DNA from 2 places in the Mammaliicoccus vitulinus genome. Region 2 is predicted to be linked to the other one. Evidence: a T-box and tRNA genes for the amino acid it is inferred to sense, from the RefSeq annotation. Region 2 holds a T-box; the other holds one or more tRNA genes.

Region 1 (12,130 bases), 210 kb from region 2:
GTTAGTAACTGAACAAGTCTTGACGGTACCTAACCAGAAAGCCACGGCTAACTACGTGCCAGCAGCCGCGGTAATACGTAGGTGGCAAGCGTTATCCGGAATTATTGGGCGTAAAGCGCGCGTAGGCGGTTTCTTAAGTCTGATGTGAAAGTCCACGGCTCAACCGTGGAAGGTCATTGGAAACTGGGGAACTTGAGTGCAGAAGAGGAGAGTGGAATTCCATGTGTAGCGGTGAAATGCGCAGAGATATGGAGGAACACCAGTGGCGAAGGCGGCTCTCTGGTCTGTAACTGACGCTGATGTGCGAAAGCGTGGGGATCAAACAGGATTAGATACCCTGGTAGTCCACGCCGTAAACGATGAGTGCTAAGTGTTAGGGGGTTTCCGCCCCTTAGTGCTGCAGCTAACGCATTAAGCACTCCGCCTGGGGAGTACGACCGCAAGGTTGAAACTCAAAGGAATTGACGGGGACCCGCACAAGCGGTGGAGCATGTGGTTTAATTCGAAGCAACGCGAAGAACCTTACCAAATCTTGACATCCTTTGATCGCTCTAGAGATAGAGTCTTCCCCTTCGGGGGACAAAGTGACAGGTGGTGCATGGTTGTCGTCAGCTCGTGTCGTGAGATGTTGGGTTAAGTCCCGCAACGAGCGCAACCCTTAAGCTTAGTTGCCATCATTAAGTTGGGCACTCTAGGTTGACTGCCGGTGACAAACCGGAGGAAGGTGGGGATGACGTCAAATCATCATGCCCCTTATGATTTGGGCTACACACGTGCTACAATGGATAATACAAAGGGCAGCGAAACCGCGAGGTCAAGCAAATCCCATAAAATTATTCTCAGTTCGGATTGTAGTCTGCAACTCGACTACATGAAGCTGGAATCGCTAGTAATCGTAGATCAGCATGCTACGGTGAATACGTTCCCGGGTCTTGTACACACCGCCCGTCACACCACGAGAGTTTGTAACACCCGAAGCCGGTGGAGTAACCTTTTATTAGGAGCTAGCCGTCGAAGGTGGGACAGATGATTGGGGTGAAGTCGTAACAAGGTAGCCGTATCGGAAGGTGCGGCTGGATCACCTCCTTTCTAAGGATATTACGGAATGACCATTAGGTCATGGGATTAGCGTGGACATATTGTATTCAGTTTTGAATGTTTACTTAACATTCAATTTAAGAATGGGCCTATAGCTCAGCTGGTTAGAGCGCACGCCTGATAAGCGTGAGGTCGATGGTTCGAGTCCATTTAGGCCCACCATTAAAATTTAATTACCCAATTAGGGGGCTTAGCTCAGATGGGAGAGCGCCTGCTTTGCACGCAGGAGGTCAGCGGTTCGATCCCGCTAGTCTCCACCATAATTTTTTATTGCACATTGAAAACTAGATAAGTAAGTAAATAGATTTTACCAAGCAAAAAACCGAGTGAATTTCTAACGAAATTCAACAAGCTTAATAATCGCGCGTCGTCTTTTTAGACGACATCACAGATTAATAACAGTTATTTTCTTAAACATTTATGTATAAGAAAATATTAGATTAAGTTATTAAGGGCGCACGGTGGATGCCTTGGCACTAGAAGCCGAAGAAGGACGTTACTAACGACGATATGCTTTGGGGAGCTGTAAGTACGCTTTGATCCAGAGATTTCCGAATGGGGAAACCCAGCATGAGTTATGTCATGTTATCCACATATGAATACATAGTATGTGAGAAGGCACACCCGGAGAACTGAAACATCTTAGTACCCGGAGGAAGAGAAAGAAAACTCGATTCCCTGAGTAGCGGCGAGCGAAACGGGAATAGCCCAAACCAACAGGCTTGCCTGTTGGGGTTGTAGGACACTCAACACGGAGTTACAAAGGAAATAATTAGACGAATGGCTTTGGAAAAGCCAACCATAGAAGGTAAAAGTCCTGTAGTCGAAAGTTATTTCTCTCCTGAGTGGATCCTGAGTACGGCGGAACACGTGAAATTCCGTCGGAATCTGGGAGGACCATCTCCCAAGGCTAAATACTCTCTAGTGACCGATAGTGAACCAGTACCGTGAGGGAAAGGTGAAAAGCACCCCGGAAGGGGAGTGAAATAGAACCTGAAACCGTGTGCTTACAAATAGTCAGAGCCCGTTAATGGGTGATGGCGTGCCTTTTGTAGAATGAACCGGCGAGTTACGATTTGATGCAAGGTTAAGCAGTAAATGTGGAGCCGTAGCGAAAGCGAGTCTGAATAGGGCGAATGAGTATCTGGTCGTAGACCCGAAACCAAGTGATCTACCCATGTCCAGGTTGAAGTTCAGGTAACACTGAATGGAGGACCGAACCGACTTACGTTGAAAAGTGAGCGGATGAGGTGTGGGTAGCGGAGAAATTCCAATCGAACTTGGAGATAGCTGGTTCTCTCCGAAATAGCTTTAGGGCTAGCCTCAAGTGGTGATTATTGGAGGTAGAGCACTGTTTGGACGAGGGGCCCCTCTAGGGTTACCGAATTCAGACAAACTCCGAATGCCAAATAATTCAACTTGGGAGTTAGACTATGGGTGATAAGGTCCATAGTCGAAAGGGAAACAGCCCAGACCACCAGCTAAGGTCCCAAAATATATGTTAAGTGGAAAAGGATGTGGCGTTGCCCAGACAACTAGGATGTTGGCTCAGAAGCAGCCATCATTTAAAGAGTGCGTAATAGCTCACTAGTCGAGTGACACTGCGCCGAAAATGTACCGGGGCTAAACATATTACCGAAGCTGTGGATTATCCGTAAGGATAGTGGTAGGAGAGCGTTCTAAACGTGTCGAAGCATGATCGTAAGGACATGTGGAATGTTTAGAAGTGAGAATGCCGGTGTGAGTAGCGAAAGATGGGTGAGAATCCCATCCACCGATTGACTAAGGTTTCCAGAGGAAGGCTCGTCCGCTCTGGGTTAGTCGGGACCTAAGCCGAGGCCGATAGGCGTAGGCGATGGATAACAGGTAGATATTCCTGTACCACCTATGATTGTTTGAACGATGGGGGGACGCAGTAGGATAGGCGAAGCGTGCTGTTGGAGTGCACGTCCAAGCAACAAGACTGAGTGTTAGGCAAATCCGGCACTCGTAAGGTTGAGTTGTGATGGGGAGCTGGATCATGTATCCGGCGAGTCGTTGATTTCACACTGCCAAGAAAAGCCTCTAGTTAGAAAATAGGTGCCCGTACCGCAAACCGACACAGGTAGTCAAGATGAGAATTCTAAGGTGAGCGAGCGAACTCTCGTTAAGGAACTCGGCAAAATGACCCCGTAACTTCGGGAGAAGGGGTGCTTTTTAGGGTGCAAGCCTTGAAGAGCCGCAGTGAATAGGCCCAAGCGACTGTTTATCAAAAACACAGGTCTCTGCTAAACCGTAAGGTGATGTATAGGGGCTGACGCCTGCCCGGTGCTGGAAGGTTAAGAGGAGTGGTTAGCTTCTGCGAAGCTACGAATCGAAGCCCCAGTAAACGGCGGCCGTAACTATAACGGTCCTAAGGTAGCGAAATTCCTTGTCGGGTAAGTTCCGACCCGCACGAAAGGCGTAACGATTTGGGCACTGTCTCAACGAGAGACTCGGTGAAATCATAGTACCTGTGAAGATGCAGGTTACCCGCGACAGGACGGAAAGACCCCGTGGAGCTTTACTGTAGCCTGATATTGAAATTTGGCACAGCTTGTACAGGATAGGTAGGAGCCTTAGAAGCGTGAGCGCTAGCTTACGTGGAGGCGCTTGTGGGATACTACCCTGGCTGTGTTGACTTTCTAACCCGCACCATTTGATCATGGTGGGAGACAGTGTCAGGCGGGCAGTTTGACTGGGGCGGTCGCCTCCTAAAGAGTAACGGAGGCGCTCAAAGGTTCCCTCAGAATGGTTGGAAATCATTCGCAGAGTGTAAAGGCACAAGGGAGCTTGACTGCGAGACTTACAAGTCGAGCAGGGTCGAAAGACGGACTTAGTGATCCGGTGGTTCCGCATGGAAGGGCCATCGCTCAACGGATAAAAGCTACCCCGGGGATAACAGGCTTATCTCCCCCAAGAGTTCACATCGACGGGGAGGTTTGGCACCTCGATGTCGGCTCATCGCATCCTGGGGCTGTAGTCGGTCCCAAGGGTTGGGCTGTTCGCCCATTAAAGCGGTACGCGAGCTGGGTTCAGAACGTCGTGAGACAGTTCGGTCCCTATCCGTCGTGGGCGTAGGAAATTTGAGAGGAGCTGTCCTTAGTACGAGAGGACCGGGATGGACATACCTCTGGTGTACCAGTTGTCGCGCCAGCGGCATAGCTGGGTAGCTATGTATGGACGGGATAAGTGCTGAAAGCATCTAAGCATGAAGCCCCCCTCAAGATGAGATTTCCCAACTTCGGTTATAAGATCCCTCAAAGATGATGAGGTTAATAGGTTCGGGGTGTAAGCGCAGTAATGTGTGTAGCTGACGAATACTAATCGATCGAAGACTTAATCAAAATTTTTAAATCGGTTTTTTAGCCGTAAAATCTGCTTACTATCTAGTTTTGAATGTGCAATACATTCTAATATAGTTTTTACTATTTGTCTGGTGACGATAGCAAAGAGGTCACACCTGTTCCCATGCCGAACACAGAAGTTAAGCTCTTTAGCGCCGATGGTAGTTGGGCTTACGTTCCGCGAGAGTAGGACGTTGCCGGGCAAATAATAAAAAATACATATTTTAAATGGAGAATTAGCTCAGCTGGGAGAGCATCTGCCTTACAAGCAGAGGGTCGGCGGTTCGAACCCGTCATTCTCCACCATTTAAAGCCGGCCTAGCTCAACTGGTAGAGCAACTGACTTGTAATCAGTAGGTTGGGGGTTCAAGTCCTCTGGCCGGCACCATGTTTTTTAGAGCCATTAGCTCAGTTGGTAGAGCATCTGACTTTTAATCAGAGGGTCAGAGGTTCGAATCCTCTATGGCTCACCATTAGCGGGTGTGGCGGAACTGGCAGACGCACTAGACTTAGGATCTAGCGCCGCAAGGCGTGGGGGTTCGACTCCCTTCACCCGCATTATTATTAATATGATTTACAGCATTTAATTTTGCAGAAGTAGTTCAGCGGTAGAATACGACCTTGCCAAGGTCGGGGTCGCGGGTTCGAATCCCGTCTTCTGCTCCATTATTTGCCGGGGTGGCGGAACTGGCAGACGCACAGGACTTAAAATCCTGCGGTAAGTGATTACCGTACCGGTTCGATTCCGGTCCTCGGCACCATATTAATATGCGCCCGTAGCTCAATTGGATAGAGCGTTTGACTACGGATCAAGAGGCTAGGGGTTCGACTCCTCTCGGGCGCGTAATGACCATTTTGGTTACGGGAAGTAGCTCAGCTTGGTAGAGCACTTGGTTTGGGACCAAGGGGTCGCAGGTTCGAATCCTGTCTTCCCGACTCTTTAAAAGTTTCATGTTAAATGGGGGCTTAGCTCAGATGGGAGAGCGCCTGCTTTGCACGCAGGAGGTCAGCGGTTCGATCCCGCTAGTCTCCACCATTTAAAATTAATATTATTACGGCGGCGTAGCTCAGCTGGCTAGAGCGTACGGTTCATACCCGTGAGGTCGGGGGTTCGATCCCCTCTGCCGCCATTTAAAATTTTGAATATGATACATATTTTAAATTTTGGACCTTTAGCTCAGTTGGTCAGAGCAAACGGCTCATAACCGTTGGGTCGCAGGTTCGAGTCCTGCAAGGTCCATACTTATATATTGGAGGAATACCCAAGTTCGGCTGAAGGGATCGGTCTTGAAAACCGACAGGGGCTTAACGGCTCGCGGGGGTTCGAATCCCTCTTCCTCCGCCATTATATTTGTCAAATAACTTTATATTATCGCGGGATGGAGCAGTTCGGTAGCTCGTCGGGCTCATAACCCGAAGGTCGGTGGTTCAAATCCACCTCCCGCAATTATTATTTTTTTAGGTCCCGTGGTGTAGCGGTTAACATGCCTGCCTGTCACGCAGGAGATCGCGGGTTCGATTCCCGTCGGGACCGCCATTTTTAAAAATTAATGTATGGCTCAGTAGCTCAGTCGGTAGAGCAAAGGACTGAAAATCCTTGTGTCGGCGGTTCGATTCCGTCCTGAGCCATCTTTTAACATTATGCCGGCCTAGCTCAATTGGTAGAGCAACTGACTTGTAATCAGTAGGTTGGGGGTTCAAGTCCTCTGGCCGGCACCATCTATCGGGAGGGGTAGCGAAGTGGCTAAACGCGGCGGACTGTAAATCCGCTCCTTCGGGTTCGGCAGTTCGAATCTGCCCCCCTCCACCATCATTATTTTAATAGGGGCATAGTTCAAAGGTAGAATAGAGGTCTCCAAAACCTTTGATGTGGGTTCGATTCCTACTGCCCCTGCCATGGCGGTTGTGGCGAAGTGGTTAACGCATCGGATTGTGGTTCCGACACTCGTGGGTTCGATTCCCATCAGCCGCCCTTAATTTTTTATTAATGGGCTATAGCCAAGCGGTAAGGCAACGGACTTTGACTCCGTCACCCGCTGGTTCGAATCCAGCTAGCCCAGTAGTCAGGCGGCATAGCCAAGTGGTAAGGCAGAGGTCTGCAAAACCTCTATTCACCGGTTCAAATCCGGTTGCCGCCTCCATTAATAATTTGCGGGAGTATTTCAACTCTTAGAATACATTCCTTCCCGGAATGAGATATAGGTGTAAATCCTATCTTCCGCTCCATTTTCATAATTAAATATTAATATGCGGGAGTATTTTAACTTTCAGAATACATTCCTTCCCGGAATGAGATATAGGTGTAAGTCCTATCTTCCGCTCCATTATTTCTTCCATTGGGAAGATTTTTTTATTTATATAAGTAATTTTTGAGCAATCTTTAATAATATAATCTGTTATGTACAATAAATAAACTTAATATAGATAAAAGGCGATACGACAAAATGAGTCGTATCGCCTTTTTAATTTGATATTATAAACAGTGTTTAAAAGCATATCATTGACATATCGAGAAAAGACGATATAATAGGGCTTATGGAATATATAAATATGTTTAAAGCATTATCAAACGAAACACGGTTGAATATTTTGAAATGGTTAAAAGATCCTGAAGTGAATTTTCCAAAACAAGGAGCACATTTACCAAAAGGGGTGAGTCTTAAAGGCGGAGTGTGTGTAGGTGATATACAGGAAAAAGCAAATGCTTCTCAGTCTACTATTTCTCAATATTTAACTATTCTACAGAATGCTGGGCTATTAGAGTCTGTTCGTTATGGACAATGGACATACTATAGAAGAAACGAAGAGACGATTAAAGCTTTAGCTAGAGCTATTGAAACAGAAATTTGAACTTTTAAATTTCTGTTTATTATTTTCTGTCTTATATCGTGATATTTAGATATTCAAATATATAATTATTTAAATAGGAGGATTTGCATGAAAGTTTTTATTTATATTATAGCTATATTAGCTGGCTCAGTGCTTAGTTTTGAAAGTGCTATATACGGAAAATTGGGTGAGAACATAGGTCAACTAGAAACGAGTTTTTACAATTTTCTTATGGGTACTTTAATTTTAGGTATTCTAGTACTATTTTTTGGTAAAGGAGAAATGTCGTTTGTTCCTAAAGCGCCTAAATGGTCTCTACTCGGTGGTATACTAGGCGTTATTTATCTTACAGTAATCGTTGTCAGTGTTCCATTTGTGGGCGTTGGCATAACAATGACTGCTGTTATAATTGGTCAATTAATCATGAGTATGGTTGTTGAACATTTTGGTTGGCTTGGAATTGAAAGAACGAGAGTAAACAAAGAAAAAATATTTGCAGTTATCGCAATGGTGATTGCACTTATATTAATATATTAGGAGGGAATATAATGAGTGTTATAATGGTTCTACTTACTTTAGTAGCAGGGATTACATTAAGTGCGCAATCATCAGTTAACGGCACTTTAAGTCGTAAAGCAGGGACTTTAGAGACAACATTTTTAACGTTTTTAACAGGTTTAGCATTTCTATCGATCATCATTATTTTCTTCGGACAAGGGAATGTTTTAGGTATACTACATGCACCTAAATGGCAATTAAGTGCCGCATTTTTAGGTACGTTGTATCTGCTGCTTTCTGTAATAGCAGTTACAAGAATTGGAGTAGTAGCAACGAATATTTCTGCGATAATCGGACAATTAACGATAGGTATTATAATAGATCACTTTGGGTGGTTTGATAGTTTAATTATTTCTTTTGATATAAAAAGATTTTTTGCACTTTTATTTATGGGTGTAGCATTGTATTTTATTTATAAAGGTAACATGCGCTCTAATAATGAAAAAAAGGCAATATATAATAAAGAAATGGCATCTAATATTGAAAACATTTAGCTATAAAAATATTATCTAATTCGAGAGTTTGGGACATAAATATCCTAGAAACTTAAAAAGGACAGAAATTCATTGTTAAAATTGAATTTCTGTCCTTTTTCTTATAAAATCTTTTGTGTAAAATTGCTATAAACACGAATTTAATGCGGTTTGTAGCAGAAAAGTATTGACGTTAAATACGCTACATATTATAATGAGGATACGCGTTTTGGTCAGGAATTCGAGTAATCCTATGTGATTATTTAGACTTTTATGCTTACATAGTCGCTAGTAGTAGCGTTTTATGCCGGTGTGGTGGAATTGGCAGACACGCGGGACTCAAAATCCCGTGTCCGTTGAGGACGTGTCGGTTCGAACCCGACCACCGGTACTTATATAAAAAACCTTAAACAATTTTGTTTAAGGTTTTTTTATTTTAAAGTTTTATAATATAATCAATTCTTTGATCTTTGTACATTTTATTTCTTGTCATTACTTGTGGTATATCGTATTTAGCTTTCATCTTAATTGCTTTAGATAAGCTTTCATCTGCGCATGCTACAATGTCAATATTGCTTGTGTGTTGAAGAATTTCTACATATATTTCTGAAGTAATGTTACACCCATCAATGCCAACTTTTTGTATATTCATTTAAATTACCCCCTAAGATATGTGATTGAGTAAAGGATAATCTATGAAATGCATTTCATGTCAAATATTAATATTTTTTACTGATTGTCTTGCTATTAAACGTGTTTCAAATAATTGATTGCTTACAGATTTGTCATAAAGTTGATTGAATAGACTTTTTCCTATGTTTATAAGAGGTATTTCTATTGTTGTTAAGTTGAGTAACTTTGAAATTTTATGGTTTTCAAATCCTATGATTGATAAGTTTTCTTTTAAATCATCATTTAAACTTAATAACAAACCAGCTGCAGTATTATCACCTGAGACTACGATGGCGGACGGGGGATTTAGTGATTTTTGAATTTCCTTTGATAAATCGTAACCATCTTCTAATAATACATAATTTTCATATATATTGTTGTCATTATAAGTGAGTGATTTTTCTATACAAAAATCTTTATAAGCAGCAATTCTTTCTATAGAGCTAGTGCTCTTTTTTCTATTAATAGCACATGAAATGTTTCGATGCCCATGTTCGTATAAGTGATTTAACGCTGTAAGAAATGATTGATAGTGATCGATATAGGATGTACGTAGTTTCGAATGTGTTATATTTTCAAAAATTGAAATAGGTCCATATTCAATATATTGCTCTATAATCGTTAAAGATATATTTCTAGAACATATGATTAATGCGTCTAATTGCTTCAACTTTAACATTTCTAAAGCATCAATTTCTTGATCTGTATCATAAGATGTTTGGAAAAGGACTATTTTTTTATCTAATTTAATTGCTTCTTCTGATATGCCTTGTATAAGTTGTGAAAAGTATGGATGATTTGAAAAAGGTATGACAACACCTATTAAGTTTGTTTTGCCCCTTTTTAAATGTATAGCGTTTATATTAGGGATATAATTCATTTCATCTATAATTTGAAGAACTCTATTTCTTTTTTCTTCGTTTACATAAGGGTGGTTATTAATGACTCTCGAGACGGTACTCGGAGAGACACCAGCTTTTCTTGCAACTTCTTTTAGATTTGTCATATAGATACCCCCTCATTTATACTATGTATGATACTAATAGTTTAGCATATTAGGTTAAGTTATTATTTAAAATTTATAGAGTAGGTGACATTTATTAAACAGCAATTTTATGAACTAGAGATTTCTCATTTAAACGCGAATAATCGTGAAGATAAAGATATTATATTAAATCTTCTTGATGAAAATTTTAAAGAAATAGGTAAGTCAGGTAAAATTATTAAAAAGAGTGATATTGAAAATAACTCATTACATACTTTTGAATATAAAATCAGTGAATTTGTAACTGAAAAGATTCAAAAGGGTATTGTATTAGTTACATATAAGTTATTCAATGAAACAGATAATGTGACAACGAATAGAAGTACTTTGTGGATTAGAAAAAATTCAGAATGGAAAATGAGATTCCATCAAGGAACTATTATATAAATAAAATGGAATGACTACTGATTTTAGTAGTCATTTTTAGGTTTGAAAATTAAAATGTGATTGTCTAAAATTTTAAACTCATATATGATGAATACATATTTAAATATGGAGGAATTTTATGGATAAACGGTTCACGGTAAAGGAATTTTTCTTTAACATATTAAATGGTATTGGCGTTGGAATTGTGATAGCGCTTATACCTAATGCGATACTTGGTGTTTTATTTAGTTATTTAGCACAGTTTCATCCAGTACTTGAAATGTTTAATCAAGCATTGTTACTCATGCAGTATGCTATGAGTTTTATCATAGGGATAGTTGTTGCTAATCAATTTAAGTTTCAAGCTACAGATGCAGTAATGATCGGAGCAGCCGGTTTAATTGGTTCTGGTGCTGTAAAAGTTCAAAATGGACAATTCATGTTTGTTAGTATAGGTGATGTCGTCAATTTAATCGTTGTATTAATCATAAGTTGTTATTTAATGATTAAATTAAAAGGTAAATTTGGTTCTTTAGATATGTTGATTTTACCAATTATTATTTCTGTAATAAGCGGATTTATAGGAATGCTTACATTACCGTATGTCAGTAATGTAACTAAAGGAATAGGAAAATTAATAGAGCATTTTTCAACTTTGAATCCATTGCTCATGTGCATACTGATTGCAATAGCATATGCTTTATTGATGGTAACACCTATTTCCGTAGTAGCTATTGCAACAGCAGTAGGGTTAGAAGGACTTAGCTCAGGTGCCGGTAATATGGGTATTGTTGCTGCATGTGTAACGTTCTTGATGGGATCTTGGAAAGTGAATGATAAAGGTATTAATATCGTTCTGATAGTCGGTGCTGCAAAAATGATGATTCCAGTGTACTTTAAAAATCCTATTATAATAGTACCTTTAATGATTAATGGATTAATGAGTGGATTGTTAACATACTTTGTAGGTATAAAAGGAACACCAATGTCTACTGGTTTTGGATATACAGGATTTGTAGGCCCGGCGAATGCTTTAAAATATATGGACGGCTCGTTAGCCTTAAATATCGTGATTTTAACATTTACATACTTTGTTATACCGTTTGTGTTTGCATACATTGTGCATAGAATATGTTTGAAGTTGTTACCAAAATATTATCAAGAAATATTCTTATTTAAAGAAAATGCATAAAATAATAGATCTCTTCATTAGGTTATAGACTAGTGAAGAGATCTTTTTTTATTTTGAAATCTTACGATTTTGCTCGTGCATGCTTGCCTAGGGTATGGTTCGAGCCTGTAGTCTCTCTCGCATACTATTCCCCCGGGCGTCAGCACTTTGCAAAATCGTGAGGAAATATTATAAAGATTTTTTGCTATTTATCATGTGGAGCATGACTTGATAAAATCACGGGCTCTATTGATTAAATTGTAAGAATATTATGAAAAATGGATTGTTTGTTTTCATAAAGTGATGTAAAATTAATCATTATTATTAATTTAGGTATTGAAAGGAAGTTATGCTATGCGCTTTAAATTATTTAATGTAAGAGAAGATGAAAAGGCGTTTGCTTATAATTGGGGCGAATCAAATGGACATGAAATTGTGTGTACTGACGAGGATTTGACGTTAGATAATATAGAGACTTTAAAGACTTTTGATGCTGTAAGTACACAACAACTTTTTAAGTTTGATGACGGAATATATGAAGCGCTTAAAAATG
Region 2 (12,130 bases):
AAAGCCAGGTAGTATAGTAGGCACAAGTTCTTTAAGACGTGGTGCACAAATATTAGCTAAATACCCTCATTTAGAAATTAAATGGATTAGAGGTAACATTGATACACGTTTGAAAAAATTAGAAACAGAAGATTTTGATGCGATTATCCTTGCCGCTGCAGGATTAAAACGAATGGGTTGGAGTGAAGACATCGTTACTGAATATTTAAAAGAAGATACGATGGTTCCAGCTATTGGTCAAGGTGCATTAGGTATTGAATGTAGAAGAGATGACAAAGAATTATTAGATATTCTGAAATCCGTTCACGATGATACAGTAGAAACATGTGTTACATGTGAAAGAACGTTTTTAAGTGAAATGGATGGAAGTTGTAAAGTTCCTATTGCAGGCTATGCAACTAAAGAAGGAAATGAAATTTCATTTACTGGATTGATAATGTCACCTGATGGTAAAGAAAGATATGAATGTACGAAAGTAGGTACCGATCCAGTAGAAATCGGTAAACAAGTGTCTGAAGAATTAAAAGCTCAAGGTGCATATGAAATTATTAAGAAATTAAATGAAGAAGCATAATAAGGAGTCGTTAAAATGAAGCCGATTATAGTGGTTACAAGTACAAGAACTGTTCAACGCGAAGATGTAGAGATTCGACATTATCCATTTATAGATATTGTTCCTATCCAATTTGACCAGTCTTGTTTAAAACCCCACTATGATTGGCTTATTTTTACGTCTGTTAATGCTATTAAAATTTTCGAACCGTATTTAGCGAGTATTCGTGTGAATCATATTGCAGTCATTGGATCTAAAACTAAAAAGATGGCTGAGAAGCTGAATATTACTGTTGATACAATGCCTGAATCATTCACGCAAGAAGGTTTAATAGATGAATTTAAAGATAAACTATACAATCAATCTGTATTGATTCCATGCAGCAAACTTGCGAGAGATAAACTAACGACGCAATTATCTGAATGGAGTAATCAAGTACAAAGGTTGCACATCTACGAACCTGTGACAAATACTGAAAATGTTAATAAAGTTCACGAACTTATTAAAAATAATGAAGTGACGCACGTTACTTTTTCAAGTTCATCAGCAGTATCAAGTTATTTTGACAAACATAAAGAAATCAACGATGCAGTAACAGTTTATGCAATTGGAGAAATTACACAACGAAAATTAAATACATATCATCAACCTTCTAAAATAGCATCAGAATACACTTTGGAAGGTATGATAAATACAATTTTGAAAGAGGTAGAATTATGAAATTTGATAGACATAGAAGACTTAGATCATCACAGGTAATGAGAAATATGGTGAAAGAAACATATGTCCATAAATCTGATTTAATTTATCCAATATTCGTAATCGAAGAAGACAACATTAAGAATGAAATCACATCAATGCCTGGTATATATCAATTAAGTTTAAATCTTTTAGAAGAAGAACTGAAAGAAGCTTATGATTTAGGTGTTAGAGGTGTTATGTTCTTTGGTATACCTAATGAGAAAGATGCATGTGGTACAGGTGCATTTATTGATGATGGCATTATTCAAAAAGCAACTCGACTATCTAAAAGTAAATTCCCAGATTTATTAGTTGTAGCAGATACGTGTCTTTGTGAATACACTGATCACGGACATTGCGGTGTTATAGATGAAGAAACAAACGATGTAGATAATGATAAATCATTAGAATTACTTGTTAAAACTGCAGTTTCACAAGCTAAAGCAGGAGCGGATATCATTGCGCCAAGTAATATGATGGACGGATTTGTAGCTGAGATTAGAGAAGGATTAGATCAAGCTGGATTTATAAACATCCCTATTATGAGCTACGGTATCAAATATGCATCTAGCTTTTACGGTCCATTTAGAGAAGCAGCTGATGGCGCGCCTTCATTCGGTGACCGCAAAACATACCAAATGGATCCAAGCAACCGTTTAGAAGCATTTAGAGAACTAGAAAGTGACATTAAAGAAGGTTGTGACATGATGATTGTTAAGCCAGCTTTAAGTTATTTAGATATTATAAGAGATGTACGTAATCGTTCTGACTTGCCTATTGTGGCATACAACGTAAGTGGTGAATACAGCATGACAAAAGCTGCTGCATTAAACGGTTGGATTGATGAAGAGAAAATCGTTATGGAACAAATGATCTCAATGAAACGTGCTGGAGCAGACATGATTATAACTTATTTCGCAAAAGATATATGTAAATATCTAGATGGAGGAGAATATTAATATGAGATATGAACAATCGATAGATGCATATAAAGAAGCAGTAGATTTAATGCCAGGTGGCGTCAATAGTCCGGTTCGTGCATTTAAATCAGTAGATACGCCACCAATCTTTATGGATCATGGTAAAGGATCAAAAATTTATGATGTAGATGGTAATGAATATATAGATTATGTATTAAGTTGGGGTCCTTTAATTTTAGGTCATACACATGAAAAAGTTAAAGCTGCATTACATGAAGCGGTAGATAAAGGATCTTCATTTGGCGCTTCAACAGAACTTGAAAATAAAATGGCTCAACTTGTAATTGACCGTGTACCATCAATTGAAATGGTGAGAATGGTTTCTTCAGGTACGGAAGCAACATTAGCAGCTTTACGTCTTTCAAGAGGTTTTACTGGTCGAAATAAAATTTTGAAATTTGAAGGTTGCTATCACGGACATAGTGACTCATTACTTATTAAAGCAGGTTCAGGTGTAGCAACTTTAGGTTTACCTGACTCTCCAGGAGTACCTGAAGGAACTGCTAAAAATACTATAACAGTTCCTTATAATGATATTGATGCAGTAAAAGTTGCATTCGAACACTTCGGTGATGATATTGCAGGGGTTATCGTTGAACCTGTTGCAGGTAATATGGGTGTAGTACCGCCAGTAGAAGGATTTTTAGAAGGACTACGTGAAATTACAAAAGAATATGGCTCAGTCTTAATATTTGATGAAGTTATGACTGGATTTAGAGTGGGGTATAACTGTGCACAAGGTTATTATGGCGTTACACCAGACTTAACTTGTTTAGGTAAAGTAATTGGTGGTGGATTACCAGTTGGTGCATTTGGTGGTAGAAGAGATATCATGGAAGAAATAGCACCAGTAGGAAATGTTTATCAAGCTGGTACATTGTCAGGGAATCCATTAGCTATGACGAGCGGTTATGCAACATTAAATGAATTAACAGAAGATAGCTATCGTTATTTCAATGAATTAGGAGATTTACTTGAAAATGGTCTTAAAGAAGTTTTTGCTAAACATGAAGTGCCAATAACGGTAAATCGTGCTGGCTCAATGATTGGATACTTCTTAAATGAAGGGCCAGTAACAAACTTTGATGAAGCTAATGCATCAGATTTAGAATTATTTAGCAACATGTATAGAGAAATGGCTCAAGAAGGCGTATTCTTGCCACCATCTCAATTCGAAGGGACTTTCTTATCTACTGCTCATACTAAAGAAGATATAGAAAAAACAATTCAAGCGTTTGATACTGCGCTTGGTAGAATTACAAAATCATAAAAGACGCCTCAATTTATATTTTTAAAATATTATAATTTCACATGAGGTGTTAATTCATGAATAGTAATAAGTGGAACATTATAATCGTAAGTTTGTTAGCTATAATACTGGGTTATTTACTCCAAAGTATTCATATGATTTTACCTTGGTTGTTTGGTCCAATATTCGCGAGTATTATCGTTATAAAACTAATGAAACGCTCGATTAAATGGCCAAATTGGCTAGGTAATATAGGATTGCTCATTCTTGGTGTTCAAATGGGCTCGACTTTCACACGTGATGTACTTCATGATGTGAAAGATGAATGGCTACAAATTGTATTAATGACAGTATTGATTTTATTACTCGCTTTAATTATATCAATCGTCTTTAAAAAAATAGCCAATGTAACATTTGAAACAGCATTGTTAAGTGCCATTCCAGGTGCTTTAAGTCAAATGGTCGTTATGGCTGAAGAGAACAAAAAAGCAGACTTACTTATCGTTACACTTACACAAACATCGCGAATTATGTTTGTTGTAATACTTGTTCCAATTATTTCTTCAATATTTGGTAGTCATGGCGATAGCTTAAGACATGCGGACTCAGCACCTTCAATATTTACAGTGTTAGATTTAACAGGATATATCACTTTAATAATAGGAATAGCGATTCTCTTTTTAATATTTTACAAAATAAAATTTCCTGTTCCACATTTACTGGCACCTATTTTTGTGCTTCTTATTTGGAATTTATATACCGAGCAAGTTTTTGCTTTAGATTATCCATTAATTGTTATTGCTCAAGTGTTATTTGGGATAAGAATAGGTGTTCAAATATCTGATTTAATCAATAATCTAACTAAAAAGACAGTGTTTGCAATAGCATTTCAAAATGTGTCATTAATTATTGGCGCATTTTTACTTGTATTTATATTTGATCTTTTTATGGATGAAAATATTAATGATTTGTTTTTAAGTGCTGCACCTGGTGGCATGGCACAAATTATAGTTGTTGCCCTTGAAACCGGGGGAGATGTTGCAATGATTTCAAGTTATCATATATTTAGGATATTCTTTATATTGTTATTTGTTGCACCGTTAATAAAGATTTTCTTAACATCTCGATCTAAGAAATACAGGAATTAAGATGAATCAATATTGACTTATATAGAAAGTGCTTATATTATTAAAGTAATTAAATATTTAACAAGGAAGAGTAAATCATTAATTATTAATAGAGAGTGCATGGTCGGTGTGAATGCATATTAATGATGATTGAAGGTAGCCTTAATTTGAACGTTAATTGAAACTAAGTAGGTTAATGCGTGTGCGAGCGATAATCGTTAAAGTGCAATATAAGAAATTATATTGAATTTAGGTGGTACCACGGTTTAACCCGTCCTATATTTATAGGACGGGTTTTTTATATTTTAAAGAGGAGTGATTATTAATGGAAATGGAACCTAAATATAACCCAAAAGAGGTTGAAGAAGGCCGTTATCAACATTGGCTAGATAAAGATTATTTTAAACCAAGTGAAAATAAAGACAAAGAGACATACACTATTGTCATTCCACCGCCAAATGTAACGGGTAAGCTACATTTAGGTCATGCTTGGGATACAACTTTACAAGATATTTTAACTAGAATGAAGAGAATGCAAGGGTACGACACATTGTATTTACCTGGTATGGACCATGCTGGTATTGCAACGCAAGCTAAAGTAGAAGGAAAATTAAGAGAACAAGGCTTAACGAGACATGACTTAGGTAGAGAAAAATTTCTTGAACAAGCTTGGTCATGGAAAGAAGAATATGCAGATTTTATTCGTGCACAGTGGGCTAAATTAGGTTTAGGATTAGACTATAGTCGTGAACGTTTCACTTTAGATGAAGGACTATCACAAGCAGTTAAAAAAGTGTTTGTTGATATGTATAATAAAGGTCTTATCTATCGCGGTGAAAGAATTATCAACTGGGATCCACAAACAAAAACAGCTATTTCTGATATAGAAGTAATCCATGAAGATATAGCAGGACATTTTTATCATATTAAGTATCCTTTTAAAGAAGGAGAAGGTGCGATCGAAATTGCGACGACACGTCCTGAAACGATGCTAGGAGATACAGCAATTGTTGTTAATCCTAACGACGATCGTTACAAACACTTAATCGGTAAATCTGTTATTTTACCTATAATTGGTCGTGAACTTCCTATTATCGGCGATGAATATGTTGATATTGAATTTGGTAGTGGGGCAATGAAAGTAACACCTGCTCATGACCCTAATGACTTTGAAATCGGTGAAAGACACCAACTTGAAAAAATTAATGTTATGAATGAAGACGGCACAATGAATGAACTTGCTGGTAAATATAATGGTTTAGATCGTTTTGAATGTCGTAAACAATTAGTAGAAGATTTAAAAGCTACTGGTGAATTGATTAAAATAGAAGACCATGAGCATTCAGTTGGTCATTCTGAGCGCAGTGGTGCTGTAGTTGAGCCGTATTTATCTACACAATGGTTTGTGAAAATGGAACCATTAGCAAAACAAGCTTTAGATAATCAAGAGACTGATGGACGCATTAATTTTGTTCCAGATCGTTTTGAAGGTACATTTAATAGATGGATGGAAAACATTCGTGACTGGACTATTTCTCGCCAACTATGGTGGGGACATCAAATACCAGCATGGTATCATAATGAAACGGGTGAAACTTACGTAGGAGAAGAACCACCTTCAGATATTGAAAATTGGACTCAAGATGAAGACGTACTAGATACTTGGTTTAGTTCTGCATTATGGCCGTTTTCTACATTAGGATGGCCAGATGAAAACAACGAAGACTTTAAACGTTATTATCCAACTAATTCATTAGTGACAGGTTATGACATTATTTTCTTTTGGGTATCAAGAATGATATTCCAAGGACTAGAATTTACTGGACAAAAACCATTTAACGATGTGTTATTACACGGTTTAGTTAGAGCTGAAGATGGCCGTAAAATGAGTAAATCACTAGGTAATGGTGTTGACCCAATGGATGTTATCGAAGAGTATGGTGCGGATAGCTTGAGATATTTCTTAGCTACTGGTTCATCACCAGGACATGACTTACGTTATTCAACAGAAAAAGTTGAAGCTGTATGGAACTTTATCAATAAGATTTGGAATGCTTCTAGATTTAGTATCATGAATATCGGCGAGTCATTTAAATTTGAAGATATTGATTTATCAGGAGAAAAATCTGTTGCTGATGAATGGATTTTAACACGTTTAAATGAAACGATAGCGAATGTAACAGACTTAAGTGATAAATATGAATTTGGTGAAGTTGGCCGCGTGCTATATAACTTTATTTGGGATGAATTCTGTGATTGGTATATTGAAATGAGTAAAATACCTATGAGCGGTGAAGACGAAGCTAAGAAGCAAATGACGCGTTCAGTATTAGCTTATACATTAGATCAAACAATGAGAATGTTACACCCATTAATGCCATTTGTAACAGAACATATTTGGCAAGCTTTACCTCATCAAGGTGAAACAATCATTCAAGCTTCATGGCCAGAAGTTAAGCCAGAATTGTCTAACGAAAACAGTAAAGTTTCAATGCAACTATTAGTTGAAATTATTAAGTCAGTTAGACAAGCTAGACGTGAAGTAAATACACCAATGTCTAAAGAAGTACCGATTCATATCGAAGCAAAAGACGAAAAAGTGAAAGCACAACTTATAGATAACAAAGATTATTTAATGCGTTTCTGTAATCCAAGTGAGTTGATCATCGACACTTCTATAGAAATCCCTGAAAAAGCAATGACGGAAGTTGTATTTGGTGCAACAGTTGTGTTACCGCTAGAAGGTTTAATCGATATGGATAAAGAAATAGAACGATTAGAACAAGAACTTGAAAAATGGCAAAAAGAATTAGATCGTGTTAATAAAAAATTGAGCAATGAGAAATTCGTTGCTAATGCACCTGAAAAGATTATTAACGAAGAGAAAGATAAAAAAGTTAATTATCAAGAAAAATACGACGGTGTTTTAGCTAGAATTGAACAATTGAAAGGCTAGGAAGGCTTATGAATTATTTAGATAGTTTACATTGGATACACGAACGTACTAAATTCGGCATTAAACCAGGCGTTAAAAGAATGAAATGGATGCTAAGTAATTTAGACCACCCAGAAGAAAAGATACACGGCGTGCACGTAGTTGGTACAAATGGTAAAGGTTCAACTGTTAGTTATTTAAGAGATGCCTTAGTAGCAAATAATTATGAAGTCGGCACATTTACATCACCGTATATTGTTACTTTCAATGAAAGAATCAGTATTAACGGCGTGCCGATAACTAATGATGACTTAGTGGACTTAGTTCAAATAGTGAAACCTATATCTGAAAGGCTTGAAGCTGAAACAGATTTAGGTCCTGCTACTGAATTTGAAATTATCACACTTATGATGTTTGTTTACTTTGGTACAATACACCCAGTTGATTTTGTGATTGTTGAAGCGGGCTTAGGGGCTCTTAATGACTCAACAAATGTATTTCAACCTATTATGACTGTATTAACGAGTATTGGGTTAGACCATACAAATATATTAGGCGACACTTACATGGATATCGCAAGAGAAAAAGCCGGTGTGATTAAACCTAGTGTACCTTTAGTTTATGCCATTAAACCAAAAGATGCCCTTCATTTTGTACGAGAAGTTGTGGAAAGTCATCACAATAAAGGCCTAGAATTAGATAGAGATATTCATGTGCTTTCTGATGAAACAGAGTTCACTTACAGATATGAAAGCTATGAGCTTGAAAACATTCAATTAAAAATGTTAGGTCAACATCAACATGAGAATGCAGCGCTTGCTATAACAACCCTTATCGAAATGTATCAAAGAGGTATCATTCAACTAGATTTTAATAAGATGATTGATGCTATCGAAAATACGAAATGGTCAGGACGTATCGAAAAAGTTAAAGACGAACCACTCGTATTGGTTGATGGTGCTCACAATAAAGAAAGCATCGATGCATTAGTCGATACTTTAAATCAGTATTATTCTGACAAGAAAATTGATGTATTGTTCGCTGCGATTGATGGAAAACCAATTGGTAAAATGATGAATCGTTTAGAAGAAATAGCAAATAGGTTCTATGTGACAACATTTGATTTTCCTAAAGCATTGCCAATCGATACCGTTTATGAAAATTTAGAACATAAACATGTCGAAAAAGTAGAGCATTACAATGATTTTATAGATGAATATGATGGAGAATTACTTGTCATAACTGGTAGTTTGTATTTTATAAGCGAAGCAAGAAAATTATTCATTAAATAACACATAATTTATAGAGGCTGGGATATGTATCTCAACTCAAAAATAATAACAACTCATTTCACTGATTTATTCAGTTAGAAATGAGTTGTATTTTTTTATAAAATCTACGATTTTGAAAGTGCATGCTTGTCTGTGATTGCTTTATGAATATGGTTCGAGCCTGTAGTCTCTCTCTCATACTATTCCCCCGGGCGTCAGCACTTTACAAAATCGTTATAAGTATTCATTTTTCTTATATTTTTTCGTTTGTTCTTTTAAGTATATGCTGTATGTTGCAAGACTGATCAAACAAGCAACATAGAAGCTCTGTAAGTTGCAAGACTGATCAAACAAGCAACATAGAAGCTCCGAAAGTTGCAAGACTAACAAAACAAGCAACATTCAGACCCTAACCTCATCCAATTATAAAAATATAGGACATAAATTCCAACTCATAATAAATTAAAGCTAACGACAATATAATCATTGTCGTTAGCTTTTTTTGTATAAAATATTCATTATATTCTGAATAATAGGGTATGAGTAATACATATTCTTAAAGGGGAGATTATTATGAAAGAAAATGTGAAGCGCAAAATCCAATTTAAAAATCCTCATACATATGCCATTTTACTATTTATTATTGCGATTAGTTGTTTGCTGACATACGTTATACCATCAGGTGAATTTGATCGTAAGACTGTAAATGATCGCGAAGAAGTTGTATCAGGTACTTACCATTTAGTAAAGAGTGAACCATCTGGATTTTTAGAAATATTTAGATCAATTCCTGAAGGTTTAATTAGTGGGGCCGATATTATATTTTACATATTTCTTGTAGGTGGCGCTTTCGGTATTATACATAAGACTGGTGCAATAACGACGGGTGTCAATGCTGCGATGAACAAGTTAGGGAAAAACGGAAAGCTGATGATACCTTTTACAATGTTTATCTTCTCATTACTCGGTTTTTCTATTGGATTAGCAGAAGAAACGATTATATTTGTTCCAATAGGCATTGCGATTGCAAGAGCACTTGGCTATGATGCAATGACTGGTGCGGCAATGGTTATAATGGGTGCGGCGGCTGGATTTCTAGGAGGCATGCTCAACCCGTTTACAGTAGGTGTAGCTCAAAAGATCGCTGAAATACCATTGTTTTCTGGGTGGGAATTTAGAACGATTATCTATATTTGTGTGTTGATTGTTGGTATTGCTTATGTAATGATGTACGGTAGAAAAGTAAAGAAAAATCCAACAAAAAGTTTAGTTTACGATTTAGAGCAAGAAGAGCAACACCAAACTGAGAACCAATCTGAGATAGGTAGATTTACTAAGCGACAGTTATTCTGTTTAATTTTATTAGTGAGTGCAATCTGTTTTAATGTTTTTGGTATTTTTACATTCGGTTGGTCATTTAATGAAATGAGCGCTAATTTCTTATTAGCAGGATTATTAGCTGGATTTATTGGTGGACTAGGGTTTAATGGAACTTTTGATGCATTAGTCGAAGGTATGAAATCAATTCTGTTTGGAGCATTAATTGTTGGTTTTGCTAAAGCTATAGTTGTCGTGTTAGAAAACGGTAAAATTATCGATACAATCGTTTATTATTTAACTAACGTCATTCAAGATCTACCAACAGGTGTTACGGTTGGTATGATGTTTATCATTCAAATGATTTTGAATTTCTTTATCCCATCAGGATCTGGACAAGCAATGACTACAATGCCACTGATGGTACCTATATCTGACTTGTTAAGTATTAACAGACAAATGGCCGTCCTTGCCTTTCAATATGGAGATGCAGTGAGCAACAGTATATTCCCAACATCAGCTTCGTTAATGGGTGGATTAGCTGTTGCTGGAATACCTTATACTAAATGGGTTAAGTTTATATGGAAATTGTTAGTTCTATGGGTTGTTATATGTATGGTAGGTATGTTTATTGCATTAGGATTAGGTTATTAAAATTTATAAATATTACAAAACTTGAAAAATCCCTTTAACTAAAAGGGGTTTTTCAAGTTTTTTTATGATGATGAATAAATTTAGTATGAATTGCAATCATATCTTTAAAATATAGAATTATATGTTTAACTTGATGTTTTGGTATATTTATATATATCAAAAAAAGGAGAATAAGCGAATGTTTTTATTCTTTTTATTAGGAGCTATACTTGCTAGTTATATGTATCAACTCGTCTCTACGTCAAACATTAACTTTAAAATGTTCTACAGCCGTTCTAAATGTGAATGCTGTCATAACAATATTTTAGTGAAAGACCTCGTACCGATAGTTAGTTATTTATATTTAAGAGGTAAATGTCGATTTTGTAAATCTACAATTCCATTTGAGTTATTCTTGTGCGAACTCCTCCTCGGGTTACTCTTTTTAATTCCCTTATCATGTGATGCGTCTTTTGATACTCTTTTATTTTATTACTTACTGATTTTTCTAGTCCCTTTGTCTATATACGATGCTTGCCATTTTATTATTCCAAATCACATTTTGGTTGTGATGGTTATAACAACTTTTATGCTTTTTGATATTTCTATCCGTCATATATCAGTTTCAATTTTTATTATCCTTTTACTGAACTGTTTGTATTTTGTTTCAAACGGTGGAATTGGCTATGGTGATATTAAACTTTTTGGACTTTTGAGCTTTTTACTATCCGCCTCACAATTTTTATTAACGTTTATGTTTACATTTATTATAGCGGGTATATTCACTTTAATTTATATGTGTTTAAGTAAAAAACAATTCAAAAAAGTTCCATTAGTACCGTTTATCACGATTGCAACACTGCTTGTTTTAATATTGAATCATCAACTTAATTATTATTTTTTAGGAGGGTCATATGGTCATTAAAATTAAAGATTTACAACATGAGGATAAGCCTAGGGAAAGATTAAAATCCTACGGTCCAGACAAATTAACAAATAGAGAATTGTTGGCCATAATCATCAATTCTGGGAGTAAACAATATTCGAGTTTAGAATGTGCAAACAAAGTATTGAATTTAGTAGAAAATACAAGAGAATTAAGGCATCTTACGTTATCAGAATTATTAACAGTTAATGGCATAGGAGAATCTAAAGCCATTACAATTTTAGCTGTTATAGAATTAGCAAAAAGAATGCATAGCAATACAGTGTTGGATAAAGTAGAAATTAACGAACCACAAGATGTAGCAAATTACTTAATGGAGAAGTTAAGGTATTTAAAGCAAGAACATTTTGTTGCCTTGCTACTAAATACTAAAAATCA

The links. A T-box is a leader RNA that pairs with one kind of tRNA and senses whether it is charged. The one in region 2 lies ahead of PYW35_RS05605 (valine--tRNA ligase), so its partner is inferred to be a tRNA-Val.
Region 1: it encodes a tRNA-Val, which carries the amino acid that the T-box ahead of PYW35_RS05605 (valine--tRNA ligase) is inferred to sense. The anticodon was not compared.

Annotation. Positions count from the first base shown of each region.
Region 1 is NZ_CP118974.1:897,920-910,049, forward strand. Features, by position in the region: rRNA gene PYW35_RS04445 (16S ribosomal RNA) at 1-1,089, shown strand, start outside; tRNA gene PYW35_RS04450 (tRNA-Ile) at 1,184-1,260, shown strand; tRNA gene PYW35_RS04455 (tRNA-Ala) at 1,283-1,358, shown strand; rRNA gene PYW35_RS04460 (23S ribosomal RNA) at 1,537-4,463, shown strand; rRNA gene rrf (5S ribosomal RNA) at 4,552-4,666, shown strand; tRNA gene PYW35_RS04470 (tRNA-Val) at 4,694-4,769, shown strand; tRNA gene PYW35_RS04475 (tRNA-Thr) at 4,776-4,851, shown strand; tRNA gene PYW35_RS04480 (tRNA-Lys) at 4,861-4,936, shown strand; tRNA gene PYW35_RS04485 (tRNA-Leu) at 4,940-5,021, shown strand; tRNA gene PYW35_RS04490 (tRNA-Gly) at 5,055-5,129, shown strand; tRNA gene PYW35_RS04495 (tRNA-Leu) at 5,136-5,224, shown strand; tRNA gene PYW35_RS04500 (tRNA-Arg) at 5,234-5,307, shown strand; tRNA gene PYW35_RS04505 (tRNA-Pro) at 5,326-5,399, shown strand; tRNA gene PYW35_RS04510 (tRNA-Ala) at 5,424-5,499, shown strand; tRNA gene PYW35_RS04515 (tRNA-Met) at 5,520-5,593, shown strand; tRNA gene PYW35_RS04520 (tRNA-Ile) at 5,630-5,703, shown strand; tRNA gene PYW35_RS04525 (tRNA-Ser) at 5,716-5,808, shown strand; tRNA gene PYW35_RS04530 (tRNA-Met) at 5,837-5,910, shown strand; tRNA gene PYW35_RS04535 (tRNA-Asp) at 5,925-6,000, shown strand; tRNA gene PYW35_RS04540 (tRNA-Phe) at 6,020-6,092, shown strand; tRNA gene PYW35_RS04545 (tRNA-Thr) at 6,107-6,182, shown strand; tRNA gene PYW35_RS04550 (tRNA-Tyr) at 6,190-6,273, shown strand; tRNA gene PYW35_RS04555 (tRNA-Trp) at 6,287-6,360, shown strand; tRNA gene PYW35_RS04560 (tRNA-His) at 6,363-6,435, shown strand; tRNA gene PYW35_RS04565 (tRNA-Gln) at 6,452-6,523, shown strand; tRNA gene PYW35_RS04570 (tRNA-Cys) at 6,530-6,604, shown strand; gene PYW35_RS04575 (ArsR/SmtB family transcription factor) at 6,999-7,313, shown strand; gene PYW35_RS04580 (DMT family transporter) at 7,401-7,829, shown strand; gene PYW35_RS04585 (DMT family transporter) at 7,841-8,344, shown strand; tRNA gene PYW35_RS04590 (tRNA-Leu) at 8,630-8,714, shown strand; gene PYW35_RS04595 (hypothetical protein) at 8,760-8,975, opposite strand; gene PYW35_RS04600 (LacI family DNA-binding transcriptional regulator) at 9,036-10,001, opposite strand; gene PYW35_RS04605 (nuclear transport factor 2 family protein) at 10,086-10,427, shown strand; gene PYW35_RS04610 (PTS sugar transporter subunit IIC) at 10,546-11,598, shown strand; gene PYW35_RS04615 (D-2-hydroxyacid dehydrogenase) at 11,932-12,130, shown strand, end outside.
Region 2 is NZ_CP118974.1:1,106,918-1,119,047, forward strand. Features, by position in the region: gene hemC (hydroxymethylbilane synthase) at 1-574, shown strand, start outside; gene PYW35_RS05585 (uroporphyrinogen-III synthase) at 590-1,273, shown strand; gene hemB (porphobilinogen synthase) at 1,270-2,253, shown strand; gene hemL (glutamate-1-semialdehyde 2,1-aminomutase) at 2,255-3,544, shown strand; gene PYW35_RS05600 (AbrB family transcriptional regulator) at 3,601-4,671, shown strand; T-box leader at 4,720-4,932, shown strand; gene PYW35_RS05605 (valine--tRNA ligase) at 4,976-7,606, shown strand; gene PYW35_RS05610 (bifunctional folylpolyglutamate synthase/dihydrofolate synthase) at 7,615-8,877, shown strand; gene PYW35_RS05615 (YfcC family protein) at 9,430-10,827, shown strand; gene PYW35_RS05620 (prepilin peptidase) at 11,006-11,731, shown strand; gene radC (RadC family protein) at 11,721-12,130, shown strand, end outside.